DNA from 3 places in the Colwellia psychrerythraea 34H genome. Region 2 is predicted to be linked to each of the others. Evidence: predicted binding sites of a transcription regulator. Region 2 holds the regulator's gene; each other region holds the start of a gene.

Region 1 (6,259 bases), 1.9 Mb from region 2:
GTTGTGAATTGTTTTGATAATCAAAAGGCGAGTCGACTTGTTGATACTGACTACCATCATTATTTTTTAAACCTACTTGAAAACGAAAATGATCAAAGGAGTTTAATGCACGTAATGTCGCAGAGCAAAGGACAGCGCCTTCACATTGACTCCACAACATATTCTCTAGGGTAAAACCAACTTCTATTGGCGATGCACTTAATAAGTAATCTTGACGTTTGAGGGTGATTTTTTCCAACCAACGTGCCATCGGCGCACCCTTATCACTATCTGATTTGGCATACATAAACCACAGTGATTGTAGATTCTCTAAACGCTGAAGCATAAAGCCAGCTTCTGCAAGTAATGGCTCAGCGACATACATTTGTGTATCGCCATCCTTTACCGCCTCAATGAGTCCGTTATAGAGTTTATTTAAATGTGATAACGATTTCTTACTTAGGCTTTGTAGATCTTCAGCCCAGTTCTTTAAGGTTTGAGGAATGATGCCATTTTCAAATCGATAAACTTGCTCATCATTTTTTGAATTTTTAGTAAAGTTATTATTTTGGGCGGATGATTCATTTTCCAAAAAATATACATTCGCATTAGCTTCAATAAAATTAAGGACTTTTTGCATTTCCACTAATAAATCTTGGCAATCATCTCCCAATTTCAATGCCGGAGAAATGGCATTTTTTGACTTAATCAATTTAGCCATTTTATCGCCGGTATCTCTGAGCTTAGTTAGCCATTCAATTGAACCTTTTAAGGTGATACTCGCACTTGAAAAATCGCGAGTGACTTTAGGTAGATGGTGTGCTTCGTCAATAATATAAAAAGTATCCTCAGGCGGTGAGAGTATTTTACCACCACCGAGCTCTAAATCGGCTAATAACAAACTATGATTTACTACTAATACATGAGCTTGGTCCATGGTTTCACGTGCTTTGTGAAATGGGCAGTGGGTATGCTCAGATAAGTTTTTTAAACAGCTATGTTTATCACTTTGAACTTGATGCCAAATATGTTGAGGTAAATGTGTCTCCCAAGAATCTATATCGCCCAACCAACTGCCATCAAGTAATGCTTTATGCATTTTATTGAGGGTTCTAATATCTTTAGCATCAGGCTTTTCGGCAAAGGTAAATCCCGCTTGTGCAGGTTCATTGCCAGAGCCGGTTGTAACAGCCAGCGTTAATTTTTGACGACAGACATAACGCTGTCTTCCCTTTGCCAGGGTAAAGTCGAAATTAAGACCGGCATACTTTTTTAGGAAAGGTAAATCTTTATCAACTAACTGCTCTTGCAGTGCGACAGTAGCCGTTGAGATGCAGACCTTTTTATCACGAGCAAGCGCAAGTGGGATAGCTCCAAGACTATAAGCAAGTGATTTACCTGTTCCGGTACCCGCTTCAATGGTAATTATTTTTCTGTCTTTGCTGTATTCACCCGCTAAGGTTTTTGCGATTTCAGCGATAAGTAACGTTTGCTGCTTACGTGGATTGAAATGCGTTAAATTCTCGCCTATGGCTTTATACGCCTGACGAATTGCTTGTTTTAACTTATCAGATAACATTGTTGCTAGTTTCCAAAAAACAGGAGATCGGTTACACTGCTGTATATATTAACAGGTTTGGTCGTGTCGGACGAAAAATTTAACCATAAAATGACAAATTTAAAAACAGCAGGCATACAGAATGGTTTTTTATTGACCCGACAGGTGCAAGATAAACGCACTGGGTTAGTAATAACCTTATGGCTGAAGACTGATGCCGGACCCGTTAAGTTAGAAGTAACTAATGAGTTAGCGGTATTCTTTGTCGAAGTAGAGCATCTAGAAACGGCTAAATCTATCTTAGATGACCAACGAATATTACTTGAGAAGCATCAAGTTTTATCGTTAAAAACCTTTACTCAACGTGATGTTGCTGCCTTGTATTTTTCGAGTATGCGAAGCTTCTATCGTGCTAGAGATGCTTTAAAGTCTCAAAATATAAAATGTTATGAAGATGATATTCGCCCTGATGATCGTTTTTTGATGGAGCGCCATATAACAGCAGATATTGACTATCTTGGTAATCATCAGCTGTGCGGAGATTATCAACTCACCAAACAAGTTAAATGTAAGGGAGCAGCAATAGAGCAACAACATAGTTTAACTATGCTTTCTATCGATATAGAGTGCTCTATGCAAGGTGAGTTGTACTCTATTGGTTTGTATGCAAATAACAACCACACAGTCTTTAAACGTGTGTTAATGATTGGCGTATCTCAGCCAGATGCTGATAGCTATATTCATTGGCAAACGGATGAAAAACAATTATTACAGCAATTTATTCGAGAAGTTAACCTGTTCGATGCCGATATTCTTATTGGTTGGAATGTCATTAATTTTGATTTTATGCTTTTACAAAAACGATGTGACCTTCATGGCATTCCTTTTTCTATAGGCCGTGATAGGACCTGTCCTTACTGGCGTAAAAATGCCAATAATACCGATCAGAACTTTATCGAAATAGCGGGTCGTGTAGTTCTTGATGGTATCGACTTATTAAAAACTGCCACTTACAACTTTTCTAGCTTCTCATTAGATAATGTCTCCCATAGCTTACTTGGTTTAGGAAAGAAGGTGGCAGATGTTGAAAACCGAGTGCAGGAAATTACCGATAATTTTAATCATAACAAATCTGCATTAGCAGCATATAATCTTGAAGACTGTCGTTTAGTCTGGTTGATTTTTGAAAAAACTCGGTTACTTGATTTTGCTAAATTAAGAGCACAACTCACGGGTTTATCTATTGATAGAGTAGGTGGATCTGTTGCAGCCTTCACCAATCTGTATTTACCTAAGTTACACCGAAGTGGTTACATTGCGCCCAATATGGGCGATGGTGAATCTGGCTTAGTGTCTCCTGGTGGTTATGTCATGGACTCCAAACCGGGCTTATATAAAAATGTACTGGTGCTTGATTTTAAATCATTGTATCCGAGTATTATTCGTACTTTTAAAATAGACCCGATGGGACTTATTGAAGGACTTAAAGCGGTCAGTGAGCAAAAATCAGCACACAGTAAATCTGAAAAACTCAGTGATGATTGTTTTGATGATGTAATTCGTGGTTTTGACGGCGCTTACTTTTCTCGAACGGAACATTTTTTACCAGATATCATCAAGTCACTTTGGTTAGAACGTGATAAAGCAAAATTGCAAAAGGATGCCGCTTTATCTCAAGCGATAAAGATAATTATGAGTAGCTTTTATGGTGTTTTGGGTTCAACAGGCTGTCGTTTTTTTGACCCTAGGTTATCAGGGTCAATTACCAAAAGAAGCCATGAAATTTTAAAAAAAACCAGTGTTTGGATTGAAAAGTTAGGGTATCAAGTCATTTACGGTGATACCGATTCTATTTTTGTTTCTATCGGCGCCGAGAAAACCAAAACTCAGGCAAAGCAGTTAGGTGCAGAGTTACGGTCATATATAAATGATAAGTGGCAAAATAGACTAAAGCGTGATTTTGACATTGAAAGCCAATTAGATATTGAATTTGAAACGCATTTTACTAAATTTTTGATGCCAACCATACGTGGAATCCATACGGTAAAAGATCAAAAAAGTATTGGTACTAAAAAACGTTATGCCGGTGTTTCTGATGGTGAACTTGTATTTAAAGGCTTGGAAACTGTACGCAGTGACTGGACTGATTTAAGTAAAGATTTTCAGCAAGAGTTATACCGACTGATATTTAATGATCAACCTATTGAGGGTTACATTAAAAAGATAGTTGATGAACTAAAACAAGGGCTTCATGATGAGAAGCTGATATATAAGAAAAAAATTAGACGAAAACTCAGTGATTATGTAAATACCCCACCGCACATCAAAGCAGCATTATTGGCTAATCAAAAGCTTAAAGAGCTAGGTGACAAGCCGACCTATAAACACCGCAGTTTAATTCGATATGTTATTACACTTGATGGGGTTCAACCATTAGAATTTAATACCAGCAAACTAGATTATGATTTTTATGTAGAAAAGCAACTCAAACCGATAGCGGATGATATATTACCTTTTATTGGTAAAGATTTTGAGTCAATTGCCGGCGATCAGATGGGCCTTTTTTAAAGGGTCACTAAACGCTAGCATCGCCATTAATATTAATGCACATTAATTATGAAGCTAGTGTTTATTTTCAAATTTTTCTAACAATTCCTAGCCAGTTGAGTTGATTCAGGTTATAAATACATTATAAAGTTTTAGATGGCTAGATAGCTGAAAGTATTATGCATGCCCCTAAAGTTAAATCTCTTTAATGGAAGTGAATATGAAACAAGATACTAAAATAGTAAATGCTGGACGTAGTGCTAAATGGACTAATGGGGTTGTTAACCCTGCGGTAACACGCGCATCTACCGTGGTATTTAATACTGTCGCAGAGATGAATAATGCTGTGGCCAACCGACATAATCAAACCATGGTGTATGGTCGTCGAGGTACTACGACTTCTTTTGCTTTTAGCGATGCTATGACTGAGTTAGAAGGCGGAGCAGGTTGTGCTTTATATCCTTCAGGTACTGCAGCTATTACCAATGCTATTTTAGCTTTCGTTAAGCAAGGTGACCACATCTTAATGGTTGATAGTGCTTATGAGCCTACGCGTGATTATTGCGATAAAATATTAGCTAAAATGGGTGTTAGTACCACCTATTATGATCCTATGGTTGGTGCTGATATTGAAGCATTGATTCAAGATAACACCTGTCTAATTTTCTTAGAGTCACCAGGCTCTATTACCATGGAAGTACAAGATGTTCCTACTATTAGCGCTATAGCACATAAGCATGATTGTATCGTTATGCTTGATAATACTTGGGGCGCAGGTATTAACTTCAAGCCGTTTGATTATGGTGTTGATGTAAGTATACAAGCAGCAACCAAATATATTGTTGGTCATTCTGATGTAATGTTAGGCACAGCGACAGCGGTAGAAAAATATTGGCCTCAACTGAGAGATTACAGTTATTTGATGGGACAATGTACCTCTCCTGATGATCTATACCTAGCACTTCGGGGCATTCGTACTCTTGGGATAAGATTAAAACAGCACCAAAAAAGTGCAACTAAGGTAGCTCAATGGTTACAAGAACGTCCAGAGGTCGCTAAAATATTACACCCCGCGTTTGAGTCATGTCCAGGTCATGAATTTTTCAAACGAGATTTTGAAGGCTCTAATGGTTTATTTTCTTTTGTACTTAACTGCGGTAATAAAGAAGCATTAACAGCATTTTTAGATGGTTTACATCATTTTAAAATGGGTTACTCATGGGGAGGTTTTGAAAGTTTAATTTTAGGTATCACTAATGTAAACGCTATTCGAAGTGCGACTACATTTGATTGTGAGTTTCCGCTAATTAGACTACATATCGGTTTGGAAGATGTAGACGATTTAATTGAAGATTTATCGAAAGGATTTGAGCGTTTTAATCAAGTACTTGCCAATTCATAGAGTATAACGAGTACTATTGGCATACTGGAAAGATAGCTAAGACCGGTATTACGGTGCTTAGCTAGTTAAATTGAACATTACTTTTCAAGTAATGTTCAATATTTTATAAAAGCTGCAAAATATCAGACTTGTAGCCATGGCTGCAGTATTTGATAAGTTATATCTCAGGCGAAGAGAGCTTCACAACGTAAAATAAGCAGTCATTTATCGCCGTATTTTTATTGGTTGTCGCCTTAAATAAACGTAGATTATGAAGGCAGACTAATTGATTTTCTCGAGCATAAAAGTATTGATCAAGCACGTTTTTACCACTTTTATCAATAAGCTGCAGATTATCAAGACCATTACCGTCAATCCAGCCGATCATGTCATCTTGATGAGCACTACCAAAGTTGAAGCATTCAATATTGTCTTTAAGTGTAACGCCACTATAACCTTCATCATGTTGAGCATAAGATAGTTTGATTTCTGGCTTTAATTGCAATCTAAGTGGACGATAAATCACTTCTACTGGTTTTTCTTGATGGATATAACCAATATTCCCGCATTGGGCAACTTGACTAATACCTGAAAAGGCAATTTCATGTGCTTGCTCATCTTGGCAACCGCCACATTCAATAGTGATAAAAGGGCAATCAAAATTTTGCTCCATTATCGACCCCATATTCAAATCAGATAAAATTAAGGTTTGACAAAAAAGTGATGCTAATGACAATGTTTCAGTAGTCACGACTGAGCTAACTGCAAACGTAGGACCAGAGCTTGAAGAGTTG
Region 2 (6,259 bases):
TACCATCATTGTTAATTAACGCTTTTTTCGATGAAAGCAAACCAACTAAATGTAAATTCTCTAACGCGTATACTTTATTAAGCTGCGCGGGTAATAATTCTAAAAAACGTTCGCCTATATTGCCCATACCCGCAACAACTAAGCCAATATGACGAGCATCTTTTGTCATCTCATGGTGCACTGTATTTAAGAGCTCAATTGAACAAGGTTCAGGTAAAATAGCAATCACGCTATGATTATTATCACTACCAACCAAGTTCAATGGTTTAGCGGCTTTTAATGAGCGTTTAAAGCGCGCCCTGATATCACCACGTTCAGCTACGCGATGGCCAACGGTTGCGATAATAGCAACCGGCTTAAAAGTAATTTCAACATCATGACTCGCCAACCAATCACTCAAGGCTTTTTGTTGTCCTTGTGTGATGACCATAAAGCCCTTTTGGTCATCTATACAGATAGGGGAAAACTCAGCCTTCGCCCTAGTTGCAGCTTCACCTATAAAGCTCACCGATTGCGCTAGCAATAAATCATTAAGGTAGGTTACAGATAACTCTTGCTTAGCAATCTGACCAAACTTACCAATTTCAGTGCCGATGACTTGGGCATCAAAACTACTAGCGACATGCAGATGGGTATGATGCTCACTTAATGGGTTAATCAATGGTAATAAGGTTTTAGCATGCAAAACGGGGTTACCCAAGCGGCCTAGTTCTTTTGCGACGCCATTGGGTAAACGATGTAATTTTCTAGCGCTAGGAACAACACGAGGATCGGCACTGTAAATACCATCAACATCTGTCCATAGAGTCACATTTCCAGCGGCAACTAAAGACGCGATAATAGTCGCGGAGTAATCACTACCGTTACGGCCTAAGGTACAGCTTTTACCACGAGAATCTTTACTGATATAACCAGTAATAACCGCTAACTTACCAAACTGACGTCTTTGTCTTAATTGTGCAGCACTTAGCGCAGTATCAACTACGCAACTTTGTTCATTATCGATAACAAGAAAATCACGAGAGTCGATACTATTACTTGGGCAAACTTGCTCATTAAGTAACGCCGACAACAATCTTGCTGACCATACTTCACCTAAGGCTAAAACATCATTGTGATGCTGAACAATATCCGCGGTTAACCAAGTCGTTAATTGCTCAATGTCTTTATGCAACCTAAGCAATAATTGCTTGGTATTATTAGCATTCAATAATTCAGTAATAAGTTGCGCTTGCTCTTTCGCTAACTCATCAATCGCTTGAGTTAATTCATCACTTTTTTGTATTGTATCTTCTGCGATGGTTCGTTCGACCAGAGAATAGAGAGCAAATAAACGGTCAGTTGTTTTACCATTAGCTGAGACCACAACGATATCGTTTAACTGACAATTTTCACGGATAATTTCAAGCGCACGTTTAATACATTTGGGCGTTGCTAATGAACTACCACCAAATTTATGTACTTGAATAGCATGTTTAGCCAATTTATTTTCTGCAGCTACTTCAGCAATAAAATCAATATCTGCAATTTCGTTGCTAGACACTGCTTTATCTTCGTTGACCTTATTTACAATCGTATTCTCTTGTTTCATCTCTCTGCCTGCTAATCTGTTTGTTATTACAGTTGGCTCTGCGTTAAACCATGTGCTAAATCAGCTAATATGTCATCAATATCTTCAATGCCTACAGATATACGTACTAAAGACTGAGTAATCCCCGCTTCAAGCTGATCTGGGATTGTCATACCTGCATGCGTCATAGTTGATGGGTGACTGATCAGACTTTCAACACCACCTAATGATTGTGCAAGGGTGAACAATTCGAGGTTTTCAAATAATTTTTTAACCGCTTCAACGTCACCCTTTATTTCAAAGCTTAACATTGCACCAAAGCCATACTGCTGTTTTTTGGCAATATGATGACCTGTGTGTTCAGGAAAACCTGGGAAATATATCGCATCAATAGCATCGTGATTTTTTAAAAAATCAGCAACTCGTAGCGCATTTTCTTGGTGTTGCTTCATTCGCACCGGTAATGTTTTTAAACCACGTAACGCGAGGAAACTATCAAAGGCACTGCCGGTAATACCAATACAATTCGCCCACCACGCTAACTGCTCACCTAACTCTTCGGTTTTAGCAACGACAACACCGCCCACTACATCACTATGACCATTAATGTACTTAGTGGTTGAGTGAAAAACAATATCAGCGCCTAGCGTAAGAGGTTGTTGCAGCGCTGGAGATAAAAACGTGTTATCTACCGCGACTAATGCACCTACTGCGTGACACGCTTTGGTTACTACTTCAATATCTACCAAACGTAATAAAGGATTACTTGGGCTTTCAAGTAACACCAATTTTGGCTTATGTGCTAACGCATTATCCAGTGCTTGTTGGTCATTTTGATCCACAACAATAAGCTTGAATTGACCACGTTTAGCTAAATGAGTAAATAATCTAAAACTACCGCCATAACAATCATGAGGAATGACGACCGTGTCTTGGGTAGATAATAACTGACAAATTAAATGCACTGCTGCCATGCCAGTACTGGTAACAATACCAACACTGCCTTGCTCTAATTCTGCAATCGCGCCAGCAAAAGTAGCTCGTGTTGGGTTACCCGTACGAGAATAATCAAATTGGCGTTTGTTATTAAAGCCCTTTAATGAATAGGTACTGGATAGGTAAATAGGAGCAACCACAGCGCCATGCTGCTGGTCGGTATTAATACCGGCTCTTACTGCCGAAGTGGTAATATTACCTTTTTTAGTAATCGACATTTAGTTCTCTCCATTAATTATGCTAGGTAATGAAACGCAGTGTTTAATTCGCATGTTTTATCAGTAATAACGCCGATATATAGCAACATCAGCGTTTAGATGTTTGGACGTCTATAACTCTAAACACTTTCATTAATTGGGTCAAGTAATTTTAGACTTCTAAACTTCTACTTGACTGGTTTTATGCAACAGGTAAAATCTATACTATTACATTTTAGAATACGTTATAACAAGATAGAGGAATATCGATGGCTCAGTGGAATGAAGAGTATATAAATCCCTATGCCGAACACGGTAAAAAGAGCGAGCAAGTAAAGAAAATTACCGTTTCTATTCCTTTGCGCGTCTTAAAAGTGTTGACAGATGAACGTACTAGACGCCAAGTAAATAACCTTCGCCATGCTACAAATAGTGAATTGTTATGTGAAGCGTTCTTACATGCATTTACTGGGCAACCCCTGCCTGATGATGAAGATTTAGCAAAAGATAATAATGAGAAGTTACCTGCAAGTGTCAGACGCTTGCTTGAAGCAAAGGGAATTACTGACTTTAGTGCTTACGAAGTTGAGGATGAATAACGTTTAACAATAAGTTAAACACACAAAAAAAAGGTACCTAATAAGTGCCTTTTTTATTGCCACTTTGTATTTGAAAAATCTGAGTAAGGCATGCGCCTCTGTCTACAAAGCTGAAAAAACAAAGCATAGCGCTTAACTGCACTTAAAAATACCGCCAAGAGCAAGGTCAGATAATTTGCTAGTTATCTATATGTGCTAATATATAACTTAGCAATTCATAGCTATTTGGGTTGTGATTCGTTAGCTCTTCTACCTAAGGCGAATACTTTGAGTAAAGAAAAAAACATAAACAACGCTGATGACACCATTAAAGATCAGATATTAGCCAGTATCGATTCCTTTATATATACCAAAGATTTATCGGGAAAATACACCTATGCAAACCAAGCGGTTTTAGATTTATTTGAAAAAAACTTAGCAGATGTTATTGGTTTTGATGATACTCACTTTTTTGATTTAGCTTTATCTAAACAATTAAAAGCAAACGATCGTATGGTGATGGATCAAGTAATCCGCATTGAAAATGAAGAAAGTAACTTTATCAGAGCGAAAAATGAAACCCGTATATTTAAAGTGGTCAAAAAACCACTTTTTGACCATTTAGGTAATGTAAACGGCATTTGTGGTATATCGACAGACATCACAGTAGAAAAACAACTACAAGAACAAGTCAATGAACAAAGTTACTTACTTGAGACCATGCTTAATAATATAGATGCCCATATTTATGTTAAAGACTGTGAACGTACCTTTTTATATGTGAATAATCGCGTTGCCGAGTTATTTGGCGATAAGGCCGAGAACATCATAGGTAAAAAAGATACTGATATTTTACCCAAAGAAATTGCCGAACATTTTTACCAATCAGATAAGCAGGTTTTTGAAACCAATCAAAAACAGGTCATTGAAGAAACGACTCATGGTGAAAATGGTGATAACTGTCACTACATCAGCACTAAAGTCCCCTTTGATCGGCCAGATAAATTACCCGCATTAATCGGTTTTTCAACTGATGTGACCGAACTATTCAAACTTAAAGAAGAATTTAAACTACTTGCCAATACTGACCCATTAACCAATTTATATAATCGACGCTTTTTCATTGAGCAAGCAGAAAAAGAGTATCAACGTGCAAAACGCTATTCATTGTCTATGACACTGATCTCCATTGATATTGATCATTTCAAAAGCATCAACGACCAATTTGGTCACCCTGCGGGTGACCAAGTATTAATAGAAATTGCTAAGCAATTAAAAGCGAGTTTACGGCAAACAGATATTCTAGCGCGCATCGGTGGTGAGGAGTTTTCTATTCTGTTACCTGAAACCTCGGCGATGTCAGCCATGACTTTTGCAGAGCGTATTAAAGAAGAACAAAGCAGGTTAATCATTACTGGTGATTGGCAGGGAGAAATAAACCTTTCGGTGAGTATCGGTGTTTCAAGTCTTATCGCCAGCGACAAGGCCTTTGATGTGTTATTTTCTCGTGCAGACAAAGCCTTATATCAAGCTAAGAATACCGGTAGGAATACCGTTTGTTATCTATAAAAAATGCCAATATACAGGGTAACGAGTACATTGGCATTAACTACTTAATCATCTGATTTAAATATACTTTTAGTGCATAAATCACTCATTATGATTCTTGCTTATTCACTCTAAACCAATAAGTGGTGAATAATAACCCCGCAGAAACCAATACTGTTCGATAATCAATTTGAGAAATTAACATCAGTAATGTTGCTGAGCGTGACGCATCTTGATCGACTGATACATCAGCAAGATGTTCAGGAGTCATAGAGAAATAATCCATCAAGAAATGCCCAAAGAATGGTTGCGATAAGTGTAGATAATGAACCACAATTGCCTCAATGACCAATAACGCGACTATCGGTAATACCGCCCATAAAAAAGGTGCTTTATTCGCGTAAATAGATGCCAACATTAGCCAACTGTACAGAGGTAATAACCAAATAGCGATTGGTACGAGTGTTAACCAAATATAACCTACGCCACTTATTATGTCTGCGCCTGCCAGCATGCCCCATAATGAAATATCAAACCCAATAGATAATACTGAACAAGCAATCACTGCCAGTACCAATATAAATAACATCAGCAATGTCGCTGCCATAAAGAATATCACTGGAATGACAATAGCACCGGTTAATACTTTACTGGCAATAGTCATTTTATCTGACACAGGCAACGAACGCCAAAACATCACTGATTGGTCTCGTCTTTCGTCAAATAAGCAGGTAACAAAATAATAAACTTGCACAATAAAGCCTATTGCAATGAATGGACTAAACAGCGCTATCGCAGAAACAAAAAATACTTCACTGATACGATCAGATGATTGAAATTGAGCTAAATTCTCCAGCCCTACCATCAACTCTTTCATATCAACGCCATTTAATATCACACCAAGTAGAGGAATGAATATAAAGACTCCGGCTAAAGTCACTGGCACCCAAGTCAGCATGCCATTAAATTCCCACAACTCTTTTTTAATTGAGGCTTTCATTATTGTTGTATTCATTAACAAGTCTCCTTATTCATCACACCAACAAAAACATCGGCTAAGCTCGGTATTGATACTTTACCTAAACCTTGTAACGTTTCTTTATCTTGATTATCAAATAACATGGTCGTTAATCCCATCATGCTATTTTTAAATAAAGGATTCAGTTCATCCGCTTGAGGTAACTGTTCATTAGCTACTGCCACTATATTAAAGCGCTGTTTTATCTCCTCAGTACTTTGTGCCAATACTATTCTCCCATCCTGAATAAAAGCAACGTCTGTCAATATGTGTTCAATCTCTTCGATTTGATGAGTAGTAACCACAATACATTTATCTTCGTTATAAAAATCTTCTAATAAATGATTATAAA
Region 3 (6,259 bases), 170 kb from region 2:
AGATTAAAAATTCTAAACTCTTGTTTCACTACATCCAGTAAAACGGCTTGTTGATCGTTAAATTGCACAAAAGGCATGGCAATAAAAGCAAACATAAGTAGCCAGTTAATATATCGGCGTATTTTTTGATAAAAGCCTTTTTGCTCTCTCACATACACAGATGTTTGAGATTTATAGGGCTTAATAATGAGGTGCTCTTCTTTGATATCAAACTTCATAAATTACTACAGGGTCATAATTAAGTAATTACTCTATATCAATAATCACGCCAGAATGCTGAGTATTTAAGTTGTTGTATTTTATTGAAAAAATAAGGATGTGAACGTCTCGATGACACGGTATATCGCGTTGGCGCGATATACCGTGTCTTTTGAGTGCTTCATTTGGGAAGGGTATAAGTTTAACCGCGCTTGATTTTAAGCTTTATCATCCTTGAACGTAAGGTACTATCGGGTAAACCTAGTATTTTGGCTGCGCCATTTTTACCGCCAATCCGCCAGTGACAGTCATTTAATACCTCAATGATGTAAGCTTTTTCAATGTCAGCCAAAGGTTTGTTAAAGGTACGTACAACCGATTGAGATTTATCAAACTTTTGTTGAATTTGAAGCGTTGTCGAAGTGGATAGAATAACCTCACGCTCAAGAATGTTTTGTAACTCTCTAATATTCCCTGGCCAATGATAACTCGCCAATTTGTTTAAACTATGTTTACTTATGCTTTTGATATCTTTATTAAGTTTAGTATTAAGTTGCGCTAAAATGCTGTGACAAAGTAAGGGAATATCTTCTATTCGTTCTCTTAACGCGGGCATAACGATAGGGAATACATTCAAGCGGTAATATAAGTCCATTCTGAACTTACCTTGCTCAACCATGGCAAGTAAATCTTGGTTGGTAGCGGCAATAATACGAATATCAACCTTGATAGTTTTACTGCCACCAACACGCTCAAATTCACGCTCCTGTAAAACACGTAATAACTTACTCTGCGCATCAGGGGAGAGCTCACCAATTTCATCTAAAAATAAGGTGCCTTTGTCGGCGAGCTCAAAGCGGCCTCGCCTTTTTTCACTTGCGCCCGTAAATGCACCTTTTTCGTGTCCGAAAAGCTCCGACTCTAACAAGTTTGACGAAAATGCAGCACAGTTTACTTTTACTAAGGGAGTATTATGGCGTTGACTCAATTGATGTAAATTACGTGCGACTAGTTCTTTACCTGTACCATTTTCACCTAATATGAGTACGGTGCTATCTGTTTGAGCGACCAGTTTTATTTGCTGTAACATGGCAAGAAACTTTGGGCTGTTACCTTCTAATCCCGAACCATGCCAGTTTTCATTTATTTCTTCTTGCAAATAGCTGTTTTCCGCCTGTAGTTTTTCAGTGAGGTCTTGTACTTTTTTCAAAGCAGCTCGTAAGTTGCTATCGGCGAGTCTTTGTTGGCTAACATCACGGAAAACAGCAACCGCACCGATGAGTTCACCGTCTTTATAAACGGGGGTTGAGGTATATTCTACAGGAAAGCTTGTACCATCTTTGCGCCAAAATACTTCATCGGTAATTTTACGCTCTACACCGTCACGCATGGTATTATAAATACTGCACTCTTCACTTGGATATACTTCACCATTGGCATAGGTATGATGATGATATTTATGAATATTTTTACCGAGTAACTCTTCAGACTTCCAACCTGTCATTTGCTCTGAGGCTGGATTTACAAACACAGCATTGCCTTCTTTATCAAAGCCATAGACACCTTCGCCGACGGCATTGAGCAGTAGTTGTGAGTCAGCTAAAAATTCTTTTATATTTGCGGGCATACCTTGTTTTCTCTTGGTAAAAATCAGATGCACGACATATCGTGGCGTTGTGTTAGTTTATCAGGTATAGGGGGAAAAATCTGGCGGGAGATCAATAAAGTGCTGGTATTAAAAGCGCGTGTTTAAGAATAATTAGTGCGCTTTTATTTTTCAAATGAAGCAGGGAGATGATAGAGAAAAAAAATGGTACAAAGAACTCAATATCTTGTTGAGTTCTTTTAGTCGCTATTACTGTTTATTTAAAGCTGATAATTCTTTTTTAGCTAAAAAGTTATCCATTTTTGAACGTAATAGTTTGTATAACAAAATAGACCCATCTATTTCTTCTTTTCGATTGGTTAAACTCTCAATATTTAAACCTAAAGGTAAATCATAGGGAAGTATCGCATCTAAGATTTGTTGCAAACTATTGACACAAAATTGAATTGATTCATACAAAGGACTCTGTGCGTTAAGAATACGTAAGCTGGTCGCCTCAGGAACATTAACGCCTAACCACTCAATAAACTCTAAGGTTTTTTCACTGCCACAGGGAGAGAATGTTAAGATCAAACGTTGTGGTTTTACACCTTGTTTTTGGCATTCAATAGCATAACGAGTTAGTAAGTCTATCGTTGCTTGTGGGTTGTATATTGCTTGTGAAATAAAGAAACTACAGCCCTGTTGGTGTTTTGCCATTAAGCGTTCATGCTCATTTTTATTACTGGCATGACGCTCAGCAATAGTTACGCCACCAATAAAGAAGTCATGTGGATTATCTACTAAGGTTTTATAAGCATCAGCTAAAGATAAAGATATTTTATTATCCTTTGATGGACTGCCGACCAAGACTACATCTTTTACGCCATATTTTTGCCACGCTTCGTTTGCCCACTCATTAAAATCATCGCTATTTGATTGAACAACGCTTTTATAGGTAATGACAGGGCGAGTTGATTTTTTATTCAATAAAGAAGAATAAAGCCGGGTATCATGAGTTGATTTAAACGGGAAAGGTCTAGGTTTGCTAATACGCGAATTTTCATCTTGAATGTCATAAACAATCAGGCCATCAAAGTCGATATCACTGACGCGATCAAGCAGCTTTTCTGCAATTTCGCTCACTTTATCAAGTGGAGTATCACTTTTAGGTGGTGTGGTACCAATAAAGTAGACGCCTCGATAAATATCATTGTATCTGGCTTGAAGCTCTGATTGTGTGCTCAAAATATTTCTTCTTACTTTCTTTAGACGTTTAGATGGCTATATGTTCATTCAAAACCTTGCTTTTGTCAACCATTGTGTGTGCTATAAGTTGAAATTTTATTCACTCTGCTGATAAATTGTATCGTTTTTATGTAATAGATACACGACTTTCTTATTGTGTTTTACAGTTAAGTATTTGTAATTAATCTCTTTTACTGGGGGTTTTGCGAGGTTTTTAGTTGACTATTTATTAAGACAATTATTAAAAATAATCGACCATCTATTTTATTAAGTTTATCAATTGAGTTTTTTGAAGGGCATTATCTGCAATTTATTAGATAATGTAGGAGCATATAGCCAGAGCCAATACTCCTACATTGCCTTTAATTAATACCTTATCTGTTTCAACTAGTGTTCTACATGCAGTGAATAAGGTGAATCTTAAACAGTAAAGACTTTATTCACTGGCAAATCACGTATTCTGGTTTTGCTAGCATGGTAAATCGCATTAGTAATGCTTGGTGCTACAGGTGGTACACCTGGCTCGCCAATTCCTCCTGGTGGTGCATCAGACTTAACAATATGCACATGCATTTCGGGCACTTGGTTCATACGTGTTACGGGGTAATCATGAAAGTTACTTTGTTGAACTTTGCCTTCATCTACTGTTATTTCGCCCATTAAGGCAATTGATAGACCAAATACCATAGCGCCTTCCATTTGCGCCTTAACTCTATCCGGAGTAACAACAATGCCGCAATCTACTGCAGTATGCATTTCAAGTACGGTAACTTTATTGTTAACCACTTCAACCTTAGTGGCTGCGGCAACAAAAGAGCCAAAACTGCGTAAGAAGCTTATACCCCAACCTTGGTTTTCAGGTAATTCTTGCTCAACGTTAGCTTTATCACTGATTAAATTGATGAGATCTTTCATACGCTTAGTATCAACAGGGTGATCCGTTAGCGATAAATTATAATTAGAGTACTTAAAACCGTTTTTATTCGGGTCCACATGACGGTCATCACCCAATAAATTGAGCCACATTTGTCTGGTAGGTAATTTTGCTTTTACCGCTAATTCGTCAACAAAAGAACCAAGAGCGAAGCCGTTATTGATGCAGGCAACTGAACGCACCCAACCAGGTCTGACAAAAGAGTCTACTGCATGTTTTTCAATACTTAAATTATTTAAAGCGAAAGGTATATCACCAAATCCAAGGGCGAGTTGATCATCACTCGGCATTTTGGCTTCAGGGTTCCACAGCCAGCCAATTGGCGGGTAAGCGTTGCGACTTACCCAATAGTCAGCACTACCATTACCGGTTAATTCGGCTTTACAATAATTGGCTGAAATAGAATGGTAGAATCCATGTTGAATATCATCTTCGCGACTCCAGATAACTTTGACAGGTCGCTTACTCGCTCTGGCTAATTCAACCGCTTCAATAATAAAATCGGCTTTTGATTTACGTCCAAAAGCGCCACCCATGAGTGTGACATTTAGCTCTATATTATCGTGTTCATCCTTACCTAAGCCTAACTCTGTCGCCACGTTGCTTTTAGCCCATTGTGGGTTTTGTGTTCCTGCCCAAATAGTACACTTTTTACCTTTCACTATTGCGGTTGCAGCAGGGGTTTCCATTGGCGCGTGATGTATATATGGGACAGTGTAGGTTGCTTCTACGGTATTTTCATCAAGATATTTATGGTTATAAATATCTCCTTTTTTGGCAACCATTTCACCTTGTTGGTTTACTTGTTTTGCGAGCTGTTTGATAAACTTGGCGCTATTGTGAGACGCCTTGTCACCATGTTGCCATTTGATTTTGAGTTTCTTACGTCCTTCAATCGCTGCCCACGTATTATCGGCAAGCACGGCAACACCTGATAATGGGTTAGTGGTAACAGGAATACCACGCGGTTTTAACGCAATAACGTCAACCACACCTTTTATTTTTAATGTCTCACTGGCATCAAAGGATACCAGACTACCACCAACTACTGGCGGTCTTACGATAGTTGCAATAAGCATGTCAGGTAGTTGAATGTCTTGCGCGTATTGCGCTTTACCGGCAACAATATTATCTAAATCGACCAGCTTGACATCTTTACCGATGAGAGAGAAATCAGCGCTGTTTTTTAATTTTACTTTGCTGCTATCAGGTGGGGTAAGTTTAGCGGCGTGACTGGCAAGTTCACCAAAGCTAATTTTTTCACCCGTAGCGGTATGAACAACAAAATGTTTTTCTGCTTTGACACTGTTGCGTTGTACTTGCCAAATATTAGCCGCAGCTTGCTCCAACATGTCACGGGCGACAGCGCCTATTTGGCGAATACTGGTGAAATGACTACGAATTGAAGCGGAGCCTGCTGTGCCCTGAGAGCCGTATTTTGCATCAGCTTTAGCTTGAACAACAGTTACCTTTTGCCAATCGGCTTCTAACTCTTCAGCGATAATTTGCGGCACACTGGTGCGGATGCCTTGTCCCATTTCACTGCGATGACAAACTAGCGTCACCATAGAGTCGCTGGCAATACTCACAAAGAAGTTTAATTCATGACTGAGTGCTGCAGTAGAAGACTTCACTTGCGCTGTAGCCAGAGGTAAATTCATGCCTAAAACAAAGGTACCACTTGTGATCCCCGCAACTTTTAGGAAACCACGACGACTTACGTTTTCAATAGCATTCATGGTTATGCTCCTTGCTTGCTGGCATCAAAAATCTCTACACCGTTTTTATTGACGGGGGAGTGACTCGCAGATAAATCACTGTTGGGTGAATGCGCTGCAGCTGATTTAATCGCGGCTTTAATGCGTTGATAGGTACCACATCGACAAATATTACCTTGCATGTGTTCAATTATTTGCTCATCGGTTGGTTGAGGCGTTGCTTTTAATAATGCTGCTGCACTCATCATTTGACCACTTTGGCAATAGCCACATTGTGGTACTTTAAATTCACGCCAAGCAACTTGCACAGCACTTTCACCTAATCTTCCTGTGCTATCAGCTAAGCCTTCAATGGTGGTAATTGCTTGTTCAGCAACAGCAGATACCGGCGTTATACAAGAACGTATAGCGGTGCCATTGAGATGAACGGTACAAGCGCCACATTGTCCTGCACCGCAGCCAAATTTAGTGCCAGTGAGTTTTAGCTCATCACGCAGGGCATAAAGCAGTGGCATTTGCGGATCAACATCAAGTTCAACGGGCTTATTGTTTAAGGTTATTTTGATCATACTGGCT

Evidence for each region. Region 2 encodes MetJ, which represses methionine synthesis genes. Its sites were predicted from a motif close to TAGACGTCTAGACGTCTA; they were not measured.
Region 1: the regulator MetJ is predicted to act here: its motif matches at 4,230-4,247, upstream of CPS_RS10125 (cystathionine beta-lyase).
Region 3: the regulator MetJ is predicted to act here: its motif matches at 3,053-3,070, upstream of CPS_RS01260 (methylenetetrahydrofolate reductase).

Annotation. Positions count from the first base shown of each region.
Region 1 is NC_003910.7:2,367,876-2,374,134, forward strand. Features, by position in the region: gene dinG (ATP-dependent DNA helicase DinG) at 1-1,558, opposite strand, end outside; gene CPS_RS10120 (DNA polymerase II) at 1,649-4,105, shown strand; gene CPS_RS10125 (cystathionine beta-lyase) at 4,305-5,486, shown strand; gene CPS_RS10130 (succinylglutamate desuccinylase/aspartoacylase domain-containing protein) at 5,644-6,259, opposite strand, start outside.
Region 2 is NC_003910.7:448,102-454,360, reverse strand. Features, by position in the region: gene CPS_RS02035 (bifunctional aspartate kinase/homoserine dehydrogenase II) at 1-1,591, opposite strand, end outside; gene metB (cystathionine gamma-synthase) at 1,618-2,784, opposite strand; gene metJ (met regulon transcriptional regulator MetJ) at 3,033-3,362, shown strand; gene CPS_RS02020 (sensor domain-containing diguanylate cyclase) at 3,630-4,910, shown strand; gene CPS_RS02015 (hypothetical protein) at 4,999-5,904, opposite strand; gene CPS_RS02010 (ABC transporter ATP-binding protein) at 5,904-6,259, opposite strand, start outside.
Region 3 is NC_003910.7:277,131-283,389, forward strand. Features, by position in the region: gene ccoG (cytochrome c oxidase accessory protein CcoG) at 1-218, opposite strand, end outside; gene CPS_RS01255 (sigma-54 interaction domain-containing protein) at 401-1,825, opposite strand; gene CPS_RS01260 (methylenetetrahydrofolate reductase) at 2,054-3,031, opposite strand; gene CPS_RS01265 (xanthine dehydrogenase family protein molybdopterin-binding subunit) at 3,452-5,704, opposite strand; gene CPS_RS01270 ((2Fe-2S)-binding protein) at 5,707-6,252, opposite strand.